DNA from 2 places in the Pontibacillus salicampi genome. Region 2 is predicted to be linked to the other one. Evidence: riboswitches for the same ligand, from Rfam matches in the RefSeq annotation. Region 2 holds a riboswitch; the other holds the start of a gene.

Region 1 (3,410 bases), on a different contig from region 2:
ATAAACAGCCCTACAATCCACGTCCGGAAGGCCTGATTTCGATCAAATAACAGCCAAAATAAAAACCAGGGAGCCATTAGTGAAAATAGTAGAAACCACCATTGAGGAGAAAGGTAAACCTCCTCCTGCCAATATTGGAACTGAAGCTTAGAAGCTTTTTCTTGAATTTGCAGTACTTTATCCAGGGATGCCATATTCTTAACCTTCTTTAATACATAGTAATCTTAGTATGGATTAGAATTGGTCATTATATACTTTTTTGGACGTATGATGACATTGAAGTAATCACCTCCGAAGGTGTTGTAAGCAGCCTACACTTACTGGGAAGCAGCGAGGCTTCTCCTTTGGGTCTCCTAATACAACCTGGCCATATTTAGAAAAGGATAAGTATAAGCCAGCTGCTACTAACAGAAACCCATACCAAAGGTACCCCCAGCTAAACGTATCCACAATATAGGAGAAGATAGAATTTAAAAGCTCCAATGACTTTTTTTCGTAAAGAGCAAATGGAATACTGATGGCGATAATCACGAGTAGCGATGGAATGAAGATACTATAGTCTATCAATTTTCTCCGCTGCATAATATCCTCCTTTTATAATTTGTTTATACGTAGCTTATCTACCCTGATAAGAATGTAATTAAAAGGGAATTTAACTATTTTTATATAATTTAACTAGGGAAAGGGGGAACCGCTATGGTTATGCGGGAGAATATTATGTTAAATATTTTATGCATAAAATATATAGTAACAAGAGAAGAAAATGTTGGTCTTTTTCAAGGTATTGGGATTATGAATTAGTTTATTAATATATTAAAATGGTCGAGATGGGTTTGATGCTTCACTAATAAAAATAAGGGTTCGAGTGGTGAATGAATCTAATGGAGTTTTGAGCATCCGTTCGTTTCAAACAATTGCTAAATACGTAAAAATCAGATATATTTATTTTATACAATCGAATATTTCCTTCGGGGTCGGGTGAAAATCCCAACCGGCGGTGATCGAGTGAAAGCTTGCTAGCCCGCGACCCGTATCGTGTGTGTACGATGCGGCTGATTTGGTGAGAAACCAAAGCCGACGGTGAAAGTCCGGATGGGAGAAGGAATAGGAGTAGAGTCACTTAAGCATAAAAAATGCTTTCGATAAATTCTGGAAGTGTGTCCATTTTCGAACTATTATGTGGACTCCGCTAAAGCCCTGGGGAACGTGTATCTTCCTCAGGGTTTTTTGTTTAGGTAAAGCTTTTACAGAGCATAAATAGGAGGTGAAACGATGACACAGGAACAAGACCGACAATATATGGAGCTAGCTATTCAAATGGCTGCTGCTACAACAGGCCAAACATCCCCAAATCCTCATGTCGGGGCAGTCGTTGTCCATCAAAACGAAGTGCTGGGTATGGGGGCGCATCTTAAAGCGGGAGAAGCCCATGCGGAAGTCCATGCCCTTAATATGGCAGGTAATCGAGCGCGGGGCGGTACGATTTATGTCACGCTCGAACCGTGCAGTCACCATGGGCGGACGCCTCCGTGTGCCGAACGAATTATCCAAAGTGGTATTGCTCGTGCAGTAATTGCGACGCTTGATCCGAACCCTAAAGTAGCAGGGCAAGGAGTACAAAAGCTTCGAGAGGCAGGGATAGAGGTGGAGGTTGGTCTTCAGCAGGAAGAAGCAGATCAGCTTAATCAGGTATTCTACCATTATATCTCGACGAACACACCTTATGTCACGATGAAAACAGCCATGACGATGGATGGCAAAATTGCAACCACAACTGGTGAAAGTCAGTGGATAACGGGCGAAGCGGCCCGGGCTGATGTCCATCAGTATCGTCACGCTAATGATGCGATATTAGTAGGGGTGAACACGGTGATCCAGGATAAGCCGCGTCTCACTGCCAGGTTACCCGATGGAGGGAACCATCCGACTCGAATTGTTCTTGATACACACTTAAGAACTCCTATCGATTCTCCTCTCATACAAAACCCCGATGCTCCTACGTGGATCCTTACCGGAAATCAGGTGGAGCAAGATCAAATCGATGTATATCAATCCTATCCTCATGTAGAGATTATAAAGCTTTCTCACGAAACTATTTTTATACCGGACGTACTAACGTTGCTTGGTGATAGAGGGATTACCTCCTTGTTTGTGGAGGGTGGTGCACAAGTGAATGACGCGTTTGTTCGAGCGGGAGCAGTCCAGCAGGTCATTCAATATATTGCACCGAAGCTGCTCGGTGGAAAAGACGCTCCTACTCCAGTAGGTGGGGAAGGTATTGGTGAACTTCAAGCAGCCCTTGCCCTTGAAATTACTGAAGTATCATCCATCGGGCAGGATATAAAGGTAGTCGCAAAACAGAAAAGACAGGAGGGATGAAGCGTGTTTACCGGAATTGTAGAAGAAATAGGAACGTTGAAGCGCATCAAACAAGGGAGTGAATCCCTGGAGCTTGTCGTAGGTGCTGAAAAGGTGTTAGAGGACGTCCATCTAGGAGATAGCATTTCCGTTAACGGTGTTTGTTTGACTGTGACAGACTTCTCCAGCAAAGAGGCTAGCTTTGACGTTATGCCAGAAACGTATCGAGCTACTAATCTCCATGAACTACGTATTGGCTCTGGAGTAAACCTAGAACGTGCGATGCAGGCTGGCGGGAGATTCGGTGGCCATATGATGAGCGGTCATGTGGATGGAGTTGGTGTTATTACAAGCAGGAAAGCTGCGTCTAATGCTATTTACTATGAGATAGCGTTAGATAAAGAAGTAATGGATTACTTAGTATATAAAGGTTCTATAGGAGTAGATGGCACGAGTCTTACTGTTTTTGGAGTAGGCGATCAAACGGTAACAATCTCTCTCATCCCTCATACGGTTGAATATTCGGTCATTGGCACAAAGCAAGCGGGTGACAAGGTCAATATTGAAATAGATATCCTAGGAAAATATGTAGTGAACTTTTTAACAAAGCAAAGCGGGCAAGGTGGTACCACGCAATCAGCAATAACCACCTCCTTTTTAGAAGAAAACGGCTTTAAATAAGTGTAATGGAGATGAGAAAACGATGTTCAATACCATACAAGAAGCATTAGAGGATTTGAAAAAAGGAAGAATGGTCATCGTTTGTGATGATGAGGATAGAGAGAATGAAGGAGACCTAGTAGCGCTTGCAGAACACACTACACCAGAAGTAATTAATTTTATGATTACACAGGGCAAAGGGCTGGTATGCGCCCCTGTTTCTCATAGCATTGCGGAGCAGCTGGAACTTTTTCCAATGGTGGAGCGGAGTACGGATCCCCATGGTACTGCATTTACGGTTAGTATCGATCATAAGTCCTCTACTACCGGTATTTCTGCAGCAGAGAGAGCCAAGACAGTAAGAGAGTTATTGAATCCAGAAGCGAGATCTC
Region 2 (3,410 bases):
TTCCCTTATTCCCTATGACCTCGTCTCATCTTATGTTTCGAGGAAGTTTCGCATTTTTTGAGCCATACTTTTGCTATATTGGTGTGAACGGACTTCGAAACTCTCTTAATGATTCAGTATACTGGCTATTTAAAATGTAAATAGAAACTGCTGGAGGTGGGGTTGGTATAGGATGATGGTCATTAGGGATGGATATTGGTATGATAGGTGCAAATAGCTAAGGAGGCTGATGAGGATGGAAAAGAGCCAACAGGATTTTTTGTTTGAATTGCTACATACCGCTAGTCCATCAAGCATGGAAATGAACATACAGAAGAAGTGGATGAATTATGTGAAGCCGTTTGCTGATGAAATTAGAACTGATAACGCAGGTAATGTAATTGGTGTACTAAACCCGGAGGCTGATTTCACCATTTTACTTGCAGGACATTCAGATGAGATTGCACTTGTCGTCAATCGAATAGATGATAATGGCTTCCTTTACATTGATAAGATGGGAGGTATTAATCCTAAAGCAGCTGTCGGGATGAAGGTGACCATATTAGGCCATGGGGGAAATCTCACAGGTGTAGTAGGGGTTAATGCTCAACACCATGGTGGATTAAAAGGAGATTTCGACTTAGAAGATGTATTCATTGACTGTGGAGCTCAGTCAAAGGAAGAAGTGGAGAAGTATGTTCAAATTGGGGACCTTGCTGTTTATAAGAGAGAACCAGAAATATTAATGGATCGCTACATATCTGGTCGAGGGCTTGATAATCGAACGGGAGCATTTATCGTAGCTGAAGTCCTACGCAGACTATCAGAGAAGGATATTCAGGTCGGAGTATATGCAGCAAGCACTGTCAATGAGGAGACTAACATGGGAGGAGCCTATTTTGCAGCGGCGGGTCTAAATCCAACCATGGCTATTGCTGTTGATGTTACGTTTGCAACGGATTATCCAAATGTGAATACTCGAAAATATGGAGATGTCCGGTTAGAGAAAGGACCAGTGTTAGCTAAAGGAGCTCCTATTAACCGTAAAATTAACCAACTATTAGAAAAAGCAGCACGCTCTTTGGATATGAAGGTGCAATACGAATTGACTCCTCGTATGACTGGTACAGATGCAGATAAAATGCGTTTAACTGGACGAGGAGTACCGATTAGCTTAGTTTCATTACCGTTACGCTATATGCATTCACCAGTTGAAACGGCTAGTATGCAAGATATAGAAGAAGAGATACAATTACTAGTTTCCATGATTGAAAATATGACCGGAAAAGAAAGCCTTAATCCTTTAGACGAGTAGAGGTTACCTTTAATTCAAAACTTTTTGCTGTTCAAATGATAACTTTTTTATTATAATGAGAATTGTAGTCAATTAAATACGATTCCATCTTCGGGGCAGGGTGAAATTCCCGACCGACGGTAAGGAGCCCACTTGGTGTTCTAAGTCCGTGACCCGGGAGGCCGAATAGGCCAAGCGGTGGACCTGGTGAGAGACCAGGACCGACAGTTACAGTCTGGATGGGAGAAGATGCTGAGCGAAAAATAGGTATGTCTATACCTCTATTTCCTAATGTCTTTTTTACCCCTGAAGTGTTTTATTAATACTTGAGGGGTTTTTGATGTTTATGGATTAGGAAACGCTCACCTTCATCTGGGATGTGAATCGGCTATAAAAGATGAAGGAGGAGATCGATGATGCAACCAAGCAAAGGGCGCTCATCAAAGCTATTAAAACTCATCACACTATCCTTGATGAGTACTATTTCTGTATTATTAATGCTACTAGATTTTCCATTGCCATTTATACCTGCGTTTCTAAAGGTGGATTTCAGTGATATTCCCGCACTGTTTGCGGCTTTATTATTCTCACCCGTTGCAGGGATTGTGGTAGAAGGGATTAAGAACCTTCTCCACTTCGCATTAGGAAGCGGCGACCCGATTGGAGCCTTTGCAAATTTCTTTGCAGGCCTGCTATTCATTCTGCCAGTTTCCGTACTATATCATCGCTATAATAGTGTTAAGAGTATGGTTTCCGGATTAGTTACCGGAACGGTTATTATGGCAATAGGAATGTCTTTCCTTAATTACTTCATTGTCTTACCAGCTTACTCTTGGTTGATGGGCTTTGAACTAGAGGGATCGAAGCTTGTATATATTACTGCAGGTATTATTCCGTTTAATGTTGTAAAAGGGCTTATGATCGGTTTGTTATTTGTGCCGCTCTTTATGAAGCTCAAACCATGGTTTGATCAAAAACGTGTAAATGTTACGTAGAGAATATAAATAATAAAAGCAGCTGCGATGTCGCAGCTGCTTTTATTATTTCTTCTAGAGTCAGGGTATGGTGCGCTTAAATTGGCTGTAAATGCAGTCTGGTTAAGGGTTTTGTTAATCTTCTTGTTCTTCCACAAGGTACCTTGCAGTTGGCATAGCTTCTAAACGTTCATATGGAATTGGTTTTCCAGAATGTTCGGAATATCCATACGTACCATTTTCAATTCGACGGAAGGCAGCATTAATTTCTGCTAATTGACCTTGTGCATGCTCATTTAGCGTATAATCCTTATCCCTTTCAAATTTTTCTGTTCCTAAATCGCCAGGGTGGTTATCTACATCTGATAATTCTCCAACGGAGTTTTCAGGGTACCCTTCACCATTCTCGTATCCTTTATGATTGTGCAGCTCTTTCTCCACACTTGTTTTCATTTCCTGTAATCTTTGCTTTAAAGTTGCAATTTGTTTATCTGATAACATATTCAAAGCCCCTTTCTAAGTAGTGATAGTGGGGAGCTTTATTTTCTAGGCACAACTCCAACAGTACACCTGGATGTACAGATTAATTCGTCCTCTTCATCCACAATCTGTATTTGCCAGACTAGTGTGCTTTTACCCACATGCACAGGCTCAGCCACCGCGTAAACTGTACCATTGCGTTTGCTACGGATATGGTTGGCATTTATTTCGATGCCAAACACCTTGTTCTCCTCTGCATTGACATGCAGGAAAGAGCCAATGCTTGCAGCCGTCTCGGCGAGAGCGACGCTTGCTCCCCCATGTAAATAGCCTAATGGCTGATGGGTGCGATGATCGACTGGCATGGATAGCACCACTTTTTCCTTTTTCATGGAGACCTCTTCTATCCCTAAAGCTCCCAGCATTGAGTTTTTATAATCCATTTCCATTGTTCATCTTCCTTTCTATCTTATTCCACACACATAAAATGCCAAACCTCTTGGCTATGTAATGTATTCCAGTATTATCTCTGTAAATCCTCCCTACAACTATACATTTGCCTTCGAAAGAGTTTCTCTGAAAATATACTAATAGCTATAGGGTGGAGGTCTACGTCAATCCATGCTTAAGTGAAGCGAAAGGAAGTGGCTATGTGAGTTTTACCTTTATGTAATGGAACACAA

The links. A riboswitch is a leader RNA that binds a small molecule or an ion and turns the genes downstream of it on or off. The one in region 2 is predicted to bind FMN.
Region 1: another riboswitch for FMN. It lies ahead of ribD (bifunctional diaminohydroxyphosphoribosylaminopyrimidine deaminase/5-amino-6-(5-phosphoribosylamino)uracil reductase RibD); the one in region 2 lies ahead of ACFFGV_RS10120 (ECF transporter S component).

What each region holds. Positions count from the first base shown of each region.
Region 1 covers NZ_JBHLTP010000013.1:63,929-67,338, forward strand. The annotation lists gene ACFFGV_RS15955 (CBO0543 family protein) at 1-194, opposite strand, end outside; partial or broken gene ACFFGV_RS15960 (BCCT family transporter) at 331-582, opposite strand; FMN riboswitch at 961-1,108, shown strand; gene ribD (bifunctional diaminohydroxyphosphoribosylaminopyrimidine deaminase/5-amino-6-(5-phosphoribosylamino)uracil reductase RibD) at 1,273-2,379, shown strand; gene ribE (riboflavin synthase) at 2,383-3,039, shown strand; gene ACFFGV_RS15975 (bifunctional 3,4-dihydroxy-2-butanone-4-phosphate synthase/GTP cyclohydrolase II) at 3,062-3,410, shown strand, end outside.
Region 2 covers NZ_JBHLTP010000008.1:101,903-105,312, forward strand. The annotation lists gene ACFFGV_RS10115 (M20/M25/M40 family metallo-hydrolase) at 236-1,294, shown strand; FMN riboswitch at 1,377-1,528, shown strand; gene ACFFGV_RS10120 (ECF transporter S component) at 1,687-2,268, shown strand; gene ACFFGV_RS10125 (TraR/DksA C4-type zinc finger protein) at 2,383-2,748, opposite strand; gene ACFFGV_RS10130 (hotdog fold thioesterase) at 2,787-3,170, opposite strand.